One region of the Rhizobium sp. RAF36 genome, then DNA from elsewhere that is predicted to be linked to it. Evidence: predicted binding sites of a transcription regulator. Region 1 holds the regulator's gene; each other region holds the start of a gene.
What was found. Region 1 encodes LexA, which represses DNA repair genes until DNA is damaged. Its sites were predicted from a motif close to TGTTCNNNNTGTGTTCNG; they were not measured.
Positions count from the first base shown of each region.

Region 2: a site for LexA is predicted at 2,162-2,179, ahead of AB4Z25_RS01910 (ribonuclease T2 family protein). Genes of this name have one in related genera too.
Region 3: a site for LexA is predicted at 1,754-1,771, ahead of dnaE (DNA polymerase III subunit alpha). Genes of this name have one in related genera too.

Region 1 is NZ_JBFREC010000001.1:957,910-962,096, reverse strand. Features, by position in the region: gene AB4Z25_RS04795 (ComEC/Rec2 family competence protein) at 156-2,360, shown strand; gene lexA (transcriptional repressor LexA) at 2,341-3,054, opposite strand; gene AB4Z25_RS04785 (VOC family protein) at 3,259-4,137, shown strand; gene kdsA (3-deoxy-8-phosphooctulonate synthase) at 4,134-4,187, shown strand, end outside.
Region 2 is NZ_JBFREC010000001.1:373,859-378,045, forward strand. Features, by position in the region: gene AB4Z25_RS01895 (CaiB/BaiF CoA transferase family protein) at 1-127, opposite strand, end outside; gene AB4Z25_RS01900 (DMT family transporter) at 146-1,084, opposite strand; gene AB4Z25_RS01905 (alpha/beta hydrolase) at 1,114-2,043, opposite strand; gene AB4Z25_RS01910 (ribonuclease T2 family protein) at 2,194-2,931, shown strand; gene ettA (energy-dependent translational throttle protein EttA) at 3,045-4,187, shown strand, end outside.
Region 3 is NZ_JBFREC010000005.1:55,088-59,274, reverse strand. Features, by position in the region: gene AB4Z25_RS18280 (ABC transporter ATP-binding protein) at 1-590, shown strand, start outside; gene AB4Z25_RS18275 (DUF5680 domain-containing protein) at 587-1,051, opposite strand; gene AB4Z25_RS18270 (hypothetical protein) at 1,117-1,692, opposite strand; gene dnaE (DNA polymerase III subunit alpha) at 1,996-4,187, shown strand, end outside.

The sequences.
Region 1 (4,187 bases):
CGCCGCTGATGCCGCCTGCAGCAGGCTCTCTCTTCGCACCTGTTAATCTAGGTCACCGCCGGCAGCTTTCTATTCATGCTCTTCGGTCGCTGCAGCGCCGTGTTGCGCAAAGCCTGCCGGCCTGCGCTATCGAAGAGCTGGCTTATGGCGGCCGCATGTTGTTTGCGCCGGTGGCGCTCGGACTGGGCTCCGTTCTCTGGTTTGCCTGCGGCGCAGACATTTCACCGGCTGTGCCGCTTTCATGCGCGGTCGTGCTGCTTCTGCTGCTCGCCGTGACCGATCGCGGCCGGGAGTGGAGCCGGATCTGCGTGGCCTCCATGACGTTGATCGCTGTTGGCATCCTCGCCGCACAATTCGAGACCTGGAGAGCCGGTACTGTCGTTCTCGATTCGGCGGTAACGACGACGCTGACAGGCCGCGTAGAGCGGCGGGAAAGCGATGGCCGCGGCGGCTGGCGGTATCTGTTGGCGCTCAAGGCGACGGAGAACCCGGCGCTGAAGCGGCTGCCAGAGCAGGTGACCGTGATTGCGCGCGGCCAGAAAGCGGAGTTCGAAACCGGGACTTGGCTGAAGGGCAGGGCAAGGCTGACGCCGCCCTCAGGGCCCGCTCTTCCCGGCCTCAACGACTTTTCGTTCGGTGCCTATTTCGACGGCGTCGGTGGCAACGGTTTCTTTTATGGTGCCCCTGCCGTGGTTCCGGCGGACGAACCCGGGTCCGCATCGATGCAGGATCGCGCGCTTGAATGGCTCTACCGCTTGAGAAGCGGCATCGGCGACCGTATTAGAGGCATCCTGCCTGGCGACACCGGCGCTTTTGCCGCCGCTCTGGTCACGGACGAGCGCCGCGCCATTTCGAGCGAGACGACCGAGGCGCTGCGCCAATCGGGCCTTGCGCATATCATTGCCATTTCCGGTCTCAACATGGCGCTGTCGGCAGGCATCTTCTTCGTCGGCTTCCGCACCGTGCTCAGCCTGCTTCCGGCTGTCGTCCAGGCCTATCCCGTCAAGAAGATCGCCGCAGCCGGTGCGCTTGCCGCCGTCACCGCCTATTTCCTGATCTCGGGCTTCGCAGTCTCCGCCGAGCGCGCCTTCATCATGATGGCGATCATGCTGGCGGCGGTCTTCTTCGACCGGCCGTCGATCAGTCTGCGCAACGTAACCCTATCGGCGCTGGTGATCATTGTCCTCTCACCCTCGGAGATCATGGGGCCAAGCTTCCAGATGTCCTTCGCCGCGACACTGGCCCTCGTCGCGGGCTATGCGCTCTGGAAGGAGAGGCCGGTGCGCGACCGGCCCTTCGCAAAGTTTCGCGCCGTCAGGATGCTGTCTTCCGCCGCCGCGTTCTTCGGCGGCATCCTGCTGACCTCCGTCATCGGCGGCTTCTCGACTGCATTGTTCTCGGTCGAGCACTTCCACCGGCTGACGGCCTATGGCCTGCCAGCCAATCTCGCCGCAATGCCGATTATCTCCTTCATCATCATGCCGTTCGGCCTCATTGCCATGCTGTTGATGCCCTTCGGCCTCGATGTATGGGCGTGGCAAGTGACGGGTTTCGGGCTCGATCTGGTGATCGCCATTGCCAGGACGGTTGCCTCATGGGGCGGCGATATCGGCGTCGGGCGCCTGGCGTTTTGGTACTTTCCCGCGGCGGTGACAGGTTTCCTGCTGCTGACTTTGCTGCGCAGCCGCATGCGCCATCTCGGCACCGCGATCTTGGTGGCATCGACGACAGCAGCCGCGATGTTAGGAGGCCCTCCGCCGCCGAAAATCGTGATTGCCGAGGACGGGAGCATGGCGGGCATCGTCAGTGACAACGGCCTCGCCACCAATCGCGAGCGGCCACCGGGCTTCATCTTTGATCAATGGAGGCGCGCTCTGGTGATCGATAAGCATTTGTCACCGGCGTTCCCGGCGCTCCCGGATATTCCCACCGCACCGCGCGGTGAAAGGCTGAAACTGACGGAGGCACAGCAGAACGACACCATGAACGCGATCAAGGCCAGTGCGACGGGCGAGCGCTTCTCATGCGTGAAAAAGTCCTGGTGTACGGCGAAGCTCGACAACGGTTCGATCCTGACCGTGATCGAGAATGCGGCGTTCCTTGGCCCAGCCTGCGACATATCCGATATCGTCGTCACACCAGTTCGCCTGCGCCTCGATACCTGCCGCTCAGGCGCCCTGCTTTTCACCGGGGAGACACTGCGAAAGACAGGCGCTGTCGAGCTTCGTTTCCCCAATGGGATCGCCGAAATCACCACATCATTCGAGGGTCTCGACCGGCCCTGGATCCGCCACCGCGCCTACGATTGGCGCAGCGGCACTTTTGGTGAAAGCGAGACGCTCAGTGATAGCGGCGGATAAGGCCAACGAGCTTGCCCTGAACCTTGACGCGGTCCGGTCCGAAAATACGGGTTTCGTAAGCCGGGTTGGCAGCTTCGAGCGCAACGGATGCACCCTTGCGGCGAAAGCGCTTCAGCGTTGCCTCTTCGTCATCGACGAGAGCAACGACGATATCACCGGCATTGGCGGTATTGGTGTTGCGGATGATGACCGTATCGCCGTCGAAGATGCCGGCCTCGATCATCGAGTCGCCCTTGACCTCAAGAGCATAATGTTCACCGTTTCCGAGCATGTCGGCGGGAACAGTGATGTCGTGTGTGTTCTGCTGGATCGCCGAAATCGGCACACCGGCTGCGATCCGGCCCATGACCGGCACCGAGATCGACGTGTGATTGTCCTCGTTCGCAGGCTTCGGCGGCGCGACCGGCTGCGGCTTGCCGAGGCTGCCTTCGATGACGCTCGGCGAGAAGCCGCGGCGCGGCTGGATGCTCGGGCTGTAGGCTTCCGGAAGCTTGATGACCTCGAGTGCGCGCGCCCTGTTCGGTAGGCGGCGAATGAAGCCACGTTCTTCCAAAGCCGTGATCAGGCGATGGATGCCCGACTTGGAAGCCAGGTCGAGCGCGTCCTTCATTTCGTCGAAGGACGGCGGTACGCCGGACTCCTTCATCCGCTCGTGAATGAAGAGGAGAAGCTCCTGTTGTTTGCGCGTCAGCATCGAAGTCTTTCCCCAGATTCGTGAAACAAAGCCAGAACGGACACTATATGTTCCATATGTGTTCCGCAAGTGCCTAAATATTGGTAAAACTTCCGATGATTTTTCGTCGTTTTTGAAAGTTTATTTGCCGGATTGGTGATCCACGCTTGCGCTTTACCAGGCAGGGCGTGCAAATCTCTGCCGGCTTCACCGGAGGGAACCGCCATGACGCATCCGCTCGATCATCTGGTACTGCCCGTCACCCATATAGATGTTGCCCGCGAGCGACTCGGCCGTCTCGGTTTCACCGTCGCGGCCGATGGCCGTCATCCGTTCGGAACGGAGAATGCCTGCATCTTCCTTGCCGACAGGACCTACCTCGAACCGCTCGGTGTCGCCAACCAGGCGGAGTGCGACGCGGCCGTCGCGAAGGGCAACAGCTTCGTCGCCCGCGATCAGGCCTTCCGCTTCCGCTGCGGCGATGACGGCTTTTCGGCCATCGTCTTCGGCACCGATGATGCCGATGCGGACAAGGCTGCCTATGATGGCGCGCAGCTGAGCGGCGGTGATATGGTCGAATTCTCGCGGCCGATCGTCATGCCCGACGAAACACAGGCAACGGGCGCCTTCAAGCTCGCCTTTGCCGCCGATCTCCGGGCGCCCGATGTCTTCTTCTTCGCCTGCCAGCGGGTCAACGCCTTTCCGGCCGATCGCAAGGCACTGGAAACCCATGCAAACGGCGTCATCGGCATCAGCGAGATTGCCCTGAGCGCTGAGGATCCGCAGGCCTTCGCCGAATTTCTTGAGACAGCCAGCGGTGGAGCTGAGCCTAGGGAGGCGGCACTCGGCCTATCCTTCGAATTACCGAACGGGAAACTTTCCATCTTCTCGAACGAGGGCATGGAGGCCTATTTCGATGCGGAGCCACTTGGGACCGATAACGGCCTCAGGGCGCGCGCAATCGTGTTTTCGGTCGGTGATCTGGCCGTGACAGCGGCGCATTTGGCTGCTAACGGGATCACCCATGTCAGTATGAGCAATCGTCTATTGGTGAAGCCGGCGCCGGGACAAGGCGCGATCTTTGCCTTCGAGGAGATCCAATGAGCAACACCAATGCAGAAGTCGTCGCCGGCGAGGGTGCTGGCCGCGTCACA
Region 2 (4,187 bases), 580 kb from region 1:
TTTCGACCTTGATGACATCGGCGCCGAGATCGGCCAGCATCTGCCCGGCCCAGGGACCGGCAAGCACGCGGGCCAGTTCGATGACCCTGATGCCTGCAAGCGGCGGCTTTTTGCTGCTGACCGTCATGTTCCTCCCGCGGGCGGATTACGGCGCCCGTGTTGCCTCAGATGTATCGGATACGGGCTTGGATGCAAAGCGCCGCTCGCGCCAGATGATGTAGAGGCCCGAAGCGATGATGATCAGGATGCCGAGCCATTTGATCGCATCCGGGAAGTCGCCAAAGACCAGCCAGGCGAAGATCGTCGCCGAGACGATTTCGAAATATTGGAGTGGCGCCAGCGTCGATGCCGGGGCGGCGCGATAGGCATAGACGCCGAGAATGCCGGCGATCGCCGCCATGACGCCGACGCCTGCAAGATAGGCGAAGGCGATAGTGGAGGGCATGACCGGATCGAAGACATCGGAGCCGCTGCCTTCGCCGATATAGAGGATGATGGCGCAGAACAGCAGGCCCCAGAGGCCCATCTGGAACTGCATTACCCAGGGGTCTTCACGCTGCGCCAGCGCACGGTTCATCATCGCCGAAATGGCGATGCAGACGGCGCTGACGACGGGCAGCAGCGCGACGAAGCCGACTTCCTGGAAGCTCGGCTGGATGATCAGGATGGCGCCGAAGAAGCCGACGCCGCAGGCTGTGTAGCGTCGCCAGCCGATGGCTTCGCCGAGGAAAATGCTGCTGAGGATCGTCAGGATGATCGGCTCGACAAAGAAGATGGCGATGGCATCGGCGACCGACATGTATTTCAGCGTGGCGACGAAGGAGATCATCGAGATGGTCATGATGATCCCGCGGATCGCGTGATAGAAGGTCTGCTTCCACGACAGGTCGGCGAGGTTCTTGCGCCAGATGACGACAGGCAGCATGCAGATCGCCTGGACGGCGAAACGCGCGGCGGTGATCTCGGCCGACGGGACGGTGGCGATCGCCAGCTTGGCGAAGATGTCGATCAGCGGTGAAAACAGCACCGACAGAAGCATGAGCGCCAGGCCCATGGTGACTTCGGAGGAGGTGTTCGTCTTCATTGCCGCGCCTGCCATGTGGAATGTTCCCGTCAGGACCGCATGACCGCGCCGTCGCACCAATCGGCGAAGGCCGAGATGGTGTCTGCTGCGCCGGTCTCGTTCAAGGTCTCGTGCCTGAAGTCCTGATATATTTCAGTGGTGATACGGGAGAAGCCCTGGCGTTTCAAATGGTTTGAGAGCCAGAAAACGGCTTTTCCGCGCTCCGTTGCCGGATCCTGCCCGCCGCCAACGAGATGGATCGGACGATCCTTCGGAAGACGGTCGAGTTGCTCCTTTTCAGTTGCCCGGAAGGTGAGCTCGAAAACGTCGAGCCACATCGATACAGAGGCATCGAAGCCGCAGAGAGGATCGGCGATATATTTCGCGACCTCCGCCGGATCGCGCGACAGCCAGTCGAATTCCGTCGTGTGGCCGGGAATGGACTTGCCCCAGGCGGCGAAGGTCAATCGCGGCAGCATGCCGCTTGGCACATCCGAGCCCTTCAGCGCCTTTTCGGCGCGAAGGATCGCCTGTGCGGCGCGGCCGGAAAGGCCAACGGCAAAGTTCGAGTTCCAGATGGCGACCGCATCGAATTTCTCCGGATAGGTCTCCGCGGCGTTGAGCGCGATCAGCCCGCCCATCGAATGACCGAAGAGGATAACGGGGAGCGCGGGGTGCAGGCTCGCTGCATGATCGCGCATGGCGGCAACGTCATCGATCACGCGGGATACACCGTCGCGCCTCGCGAACTGCCCGATCGGCGCATCCGGCGCCTTGGTCTCGCCGTGGCCGCGATGATCGTGCACAAAGACATGATAGCCGCGCGCGGCCATGGCTTCCGCAAAGCGCTGATAGCGTTTCGAATGCTCGGCAAGGCCGTGGCAGACGACGAGGATACCGCGTGGCGCGCCCGCGGCCATCTCGCTGTGAAAGGCGAGCGAGGCGCCTGTCACGTTAAGCCATTGTGTTTGCGAAAACATCCGATCCTCCCGGCGCGCAGAAGATCAGATCGGCCGTCAAATGCAAGCGGGGCTGCGGCGATTTGCAGGGGAAAATGCTGCGATTCAGGGTTGCGGAACGTTGCGCTTCATGCTTACTTGTTCTTGTATTGTTCTGTCTAGGGGATGGAGATGAGCAGGTTCTTTCTGAATGCGGCAATCGTGGCTTTGTCAGGCCTGTTGGCGGCTTCGGCTTTCGCACAGGAAGGGCAGGGGCGCACGCGTTTCATTCTCGCTGCAAGCTGGCAACCGGCCTTTTGCCAGACGAACCAGAAGAAGCCGGAATGCGCCAGCCAGACGCGGGATCGCTTCGACGCGACCAATTTTACCCTCCATGGTCTCTGGCCGATGCGGCAGAATTATTGCGGCGTCTCGAAGGAGGAGCAGGCGGCGGACAAGGATGGCGACTGGCGGTCGCTGCCTGAGGTCAAGCTGACGTCGGAGAATGCGGCGGCGCTGGCAAAAGCGATGCCCGGGACGCAATCGGCGCTCGAGCGTCACGAGTGGACCAAGCACGGCACCTGCACGAAACTCTCGGCCGACGCCTATTTCGGCACGGCCGTGCGGCTGATCGGCGATCTCAATGCATCGGCGGTGCGCGAGCTGTTTGCCGCCAATGTCGGCAAGTCTGTCAGCGCCGATCAGATCAAGGCGGCCTTCGACAATAGTTTTGGCGCTGGCGCTTCCGACCGGGTGAAGATGAGCTGCCGCCGGGCAGGCGGTGTGCGGGTTATCAGCGAGCTGACGATCGGCTTGTCTGAGGATGCGGTGGCGCCAGGCTCTGCCGATAATCTCGGAACGCTGATCCAGGGGGCGGGACGAACCTCCTTCGGATGCGACCAGGGTGTGGTCGACGCGGCCGGTTTCTGACGCAAAGACTGCTGCAAAGCGCAAGAGAGGCCGGTTTCGGCGTTGCCCGGGAGCCGGGTTTCGCCTACATAGCGGCCACGGATTTACACGTTTGCGCGCGGAGCAGTTTAAAGATGGCACGTCAGTTCATTTATCACATGTCGGGACTCAACAAGTCTTACGGCGCCAAGAAAATTCTCGAGAACGTCAACCTGTCGTTCTACCCGGATGCCAAGATCGGTATTCTCGGCCCGAACGGCGCCGGTAAGTCGACGGTGCTGCGCATCATCGCCGGTCAGGACAAGGAATATACCGGCGAAGCCTGGCTCGCCGACGGCGCGACCGTTGGCTACCTTGAGCAGGAGCCGCATCTCGATCCGACAAAGACCGCCTTCGAGAACGTCATGATGGGTGTTGCCGACAAGACGGCGATCATCGACCGCTACAACGAGCTGATGATGAACTATTCCGACGAGACGGCGGACGAGGGCGCCAAGCTGCAGGACATCATCGACAGCCAGAACCTCTGGGATCTGGAACAGCAGGTCGAGATGGCGATGGAAGCGCTGCGCTGCCCGCCGAAGGACTCCGACGTCACCATTCTCTCGGGCGGTGAACGCCGCCGTATCGCACTCTGCCGCCTGCTCCTGTCGCAGCCGGACCTGCTGCTGCTCGACGAACCGACCAACCATCTCGACGCCGAAACCATCGCCTGGCTCGAAAAGCACCTGCGCGATTATCCGGGCGCCGTGATGATGATCACCCACGACCGCTACTTCCTCGACAACGTCACGGGCTGGATCCTTGAGCTCGACCGCGGCCGCGGCATTCCGTACGAAGGCAACTACTCTGCCTACCTGACGGCCAAGGCCAAGCGCATGCTGCAGGAAAACCGCGAAGAAGCCGGCCGCCAGAAGGCGCTGTCGCGCGAACAGGAATGGATCGCCTCCAGCCCGAAGGCGCGCCAGGCGAAGTCGAAGGCCCGTATCAAGGCCTACGAACAGCTGGTCGATGCCGCCGAAGGCATCCGTCCCGGCGACGCGCAGATCATCATCCCGGTCTCCGAGCGTCTCGGCAATGTCGTCATCGAGATGGAAGGCATCACCAAGGGCTTCGAAGGCCGCACGCTGATCAACGACCTGTCGATCAAGCTGCCGCCGGGCGGCATTGTCGGTATCATCGGCCCGAACGGCGCCGGCAAGACGACGCTGTTCAAGATGATCACCGGCCAGGAAACACCAGATGCCGGTTCGGTGCGCATCGGCGACACCGTACAT
Region 3 (4,187 bases), on a different contig from region 1:
CGCTGCATAGCGGCGAGATCGTCGCGCTTGTCGCGCCGTCGGGTACCGGCAAGTCAACCCTGCTGCATCTGGCCGGTTTGCTGGAACACCCTGACGAGGGCGAGGTCAACATCAACGGTCATGCCTGCAACGGGCTCTCCGATGACAAGCGCACGGCGATCCGCCGCAGCGAGATCGGCTTCGTCTATCAATTCCATCATCTGCTGCCGGAATTCTCGGCACAGGAAAACATCATGATGCCGCAGATGATTTCGGGCCTGGCGCGCAAGGAAGCCGCGGTTCGAGCCCAGCAGCTGCTCGATTACATGCGCATCGGCCATCGCGGTTCTCATCGCCCGGGCGAACTCTCCGGCGGTGAGCAGCAGCGCGTGGCGATCGCCCGCGCCGTTGCCAACGCGCCGAGCCTGCTTCTCGCCGACGAGCCGACCGGCAATCTCGACCCGGAAACCGCCAACTACGTCTTCGACGCACTGGAAGCGCTGGTTCGCCAGTCCGGTCTCGCTGCCCTGATCGCCACCCACAATCACGATCTCGCCGCGCGCATGGACCGCCGTGTGACGATCACCGACGGCAAGGTCGTCGAATTCTAAAGGCGGATCAGACCGCCGCGATAATCGAGTTCGTAAGCGCGCCGTTCTTCGACGACAATCATCTCCATGCCGCGGAAATGCCCGCAATCACCTTCGCTTCGGTCGATATACAGGCCGAACGCGTGTTCGTATTCCATGCCGCCGAGAAAGCGCTTTTCACCGCTGTAAAGCGCAGACAGCGCTGCCTTGATCACCGCCCCGGCGCGGCTGCCGTCGATCAGTCGCGGCTCGATGATGTGGCCGAAGTAGTTCATCGCCCAGACGGGCTCGCCGTTCAGCCAGACGGTTTCCTGGCCGGCGAAATCCGTGCCACCGAAATAGCTGTCGAGATAGCGCCATTCGCCGCGCTCATAGCCGATATCCTGCGATCCCGGCCGGCAGGCAGAGATTTTTGCCCCGCCGCCGACATAGGTCTGCGATTTTGCCTCGACGATGAAGTCGTTCAAGAGAGTGAGATACATGCCGCGCCTCCTGCGATATGTCTCGCAGACGTCGCGCTTTTTGTAGAGAACAAAAAGAGAACAAATCAGTTGCCGCAGATCGACTGGCCGGTTTCGTCCTTCCAGTCGGTAATGGCGATAACGCGCGGCTCCGATGTCTGATCCTTGCCGGCTTTTTGCAATTTGCCCGTCAGTGCATTGTAGTCGCAGGTGCCGCCGGCATCCGGGTCGAGCGTGTCGTAATCGCTGTAGGTATAGCCGGCGACGACGAACTGGCCGTTGCGATAGGCGAGCGTCAGCGTCTGCTCCCAGCGGCCCCGGCCGATGGCGCTGTTCTGCGAATGGACGGCGATCGACGATTTTCCGGCGGCCTTGATCGACGGCTCCTGGCCGTAGATCCCGTCCACAGCCGTGCTGCCCCAGATCTTGCCAGGTGCGCTGGCCGCAAGCCGCAGCAGATCGTGGTCGTCGCGCAGATAGATGTAGATGCCGAGCTGATCGTCTTCGGCATCCGCTGCAGCCTCGGCAAGCAAAGCCAGATCGGGCTTCCCATCGCCGTTCCAATCGCCCACGGCCGCATCGACGATGCGGGCGGGGCCGGTGTCTGCGGCAATAGCGGCCTGGGCCGAAAGCAGGGCGGCGGCAAGGATTGTGAGGCGCATGTTTCTCTCCTGTTCCGCGTTAACCAAACAGAAAACAATTCTGTTGACAACGGAACAATAGCGGAACAAACTAAAAACATAACGAGTAAAGGAGAGCCAAATGACTGACATGATACGTGACGTCGCAGCATTCACCTCCATCGCAATGTTTGTTGCCAGCTTCTCTCTGATCCTGATGGCGATGTAATTTTTCAGGGGACCGCATGGCTGCCATGCGGTTCCGGGCAGGGACTTCTTCTGGACATCTCCACGGCCAGGACCGACAATGGCACCGATTCATACGGGCGATTGAAGGGACGTGTCATGGCGGATGCAGAGGGCGGATTTATCGGCGGGACGCCGGGTTTCGTTCATCTGCGCGTACACTCGGCCTATTCGCTGCTCGAGGGTGCGCTGCCGCTGAAGAAGATCCTCTACAAGGCTTCGGGCGACAGCCAGCCGGCGATTGCCATCACCGATACCAACAATCTCTTCGTCGCCCTCGAATTCGCCCAGAAGGCGATGGACGAGGGGCTGCAGCCGATCATCGGCTGCCAGATCTCCGTTGATATGGAAGACGGGCTCGAAGTTGAAAAGCGCGGCGGCCAGCAGATGATGGGCAAACTGCCTGCGATCGTCGTGCTGGCGGCAACAGCTGCCGGTTACGAGCGCCTCGTCGATCTGGTGAGCCGCGCCTATCTCGGCGGTGAAGACAACCAGGCGGTCCACGTCCGCGCCTCCTGGCTGGAGGAAGCCGGTACCGAGGGGCTGATCGCGCTCACAGGTTCGCTTGGCGGCCCCATCGATATGGCCCTGAAGCAGGGGCATATGGCGCCGGCGGTTTCGCGCCTGTTGCGTCTCAAGGCGCTGTTCGGCGACCGGCTCTATGTCGAGCTGCAGCGCCACGGTACCTATGACAAGCGCCACGAGCAGAAGATGATCGGCCTTGCCTATGAGCACGATCTGCCGCTGGTCGCGACCAACGAGGCCTTCTTCCCGGCGCGCGACGATTATGACGCGCATGACGCCCTGATGGCCGTGGCGCACAACGCCATCGTCTCCGACGACAGCCGCTTCCGACTGACTCCGGATCACTATCTGAAGAGCCGGGCGGAGATGGCCAAGCTTTTTGCCGATCTGCCGGAGGCGCTGGAAAGCACGCTGGAGATCGCAAGACGCTGCTCCTTCGTGCTGCAGACCCGCAAGCCGATCCTGCCGCGCTTTACCGGTGCCAGCGACGACGCCGACGAGGCTGATCGTGCCGAATCCGGCGAACTGCGGCGCCAGGCCGTGGAGGGCCTCGATATGCGTCTGGCGACGCTCGGAATGTCGCCGGGCTACGAGGAAAAGGACTATCGCGACCGGCTCGAATTCGAGCTCAGTGTCATCGAGAAGATGAAGTTTCCCGGCTACTTCCTGATCGTTGCCGACTTCATCAAATGGGCCAAGCTGCAGGATATTCCGGTCGGCCCGGGCCGCGGTTCTGGTGCGGGCTCGCTGGTCGCCTACGCCCTGACGATTACCGACGTCGATCCGCTGCGCTTCTCGCTGCTGTTCGAACGCTTCCTCAATCCCGACCGCGTATCGATGCCCGACTTCGATATCGACTTCTGCCAGGATCGCCGCGAAGAGGTGATCCGCTACGTGCAGAAGAAATACGGCCGCGAGCAGGTGGCGCAGATCATCACCTTCGGTTCGCTGCAGGCGCGTGCTGCACTGCGCGACGTCGGTCGTGTGCTCGAGATGCCTTATGGCCAGGTTGACAAGATCTGCAAGCTGGTGCCGAACAACCCGGCCAATCCGACGCCGCTGTCGAAGGCGATCGAGGAAGAGCCGAAGCTGCAGGAAGAGGCGGCCAAGGAGCCCGTTGTCGCCCGTCTGCTCGACATCGCCCAGAAGATCGAAGGTCTGTACCGCCATGCCTCGACCCACGCCGCCGGTATCGTCATCGGTGACCGTCCGCTGTCGAAGCTGGTGCCGATGTATCGCGATCCGCGCTCCGACATGCCGGTCACCCAGTTCAACATGAAGTGGGTGGAACAGGCTGGCCTTGTGAAGTTCGACTTCCTCGGCCTGAAGACGCTGACCGTTCTGAAGGTCGCCGTCGATTTCGTCGCCAAGCGCGGCATCAAGGTCGATCTGGCCTCGATCCCGCTCGATGACAAGAAGACCTACGAGATGCTGTCGCGCGGCGAAACGGTCGGCGTGTTCCAGGTGGAAAGTGCCGGCATGCGCAAGGCGCTGATCGGCATGAAGCCCGACTGCATCGAGGACATCATCGCGCTGGTGGCGCTCTACCGCCCTGGCCCGATGGAAAACATCCCGACCTACAATGCCCGCAAGCATGGCGAGGAAGAGGTCGAGTCGATCCATCCGACCATCGACTACCTGTTGAAGGAAACCCAGGGCGTTATCGTCTACCAGGAGCAGGTCATGCAGATCGCTCAGGTTCTCTCCGGCTACTCGCTGGGTGAAGCTGACCTTCTGCGCCGCGCCATGGGTAAGAAGATCAAGGC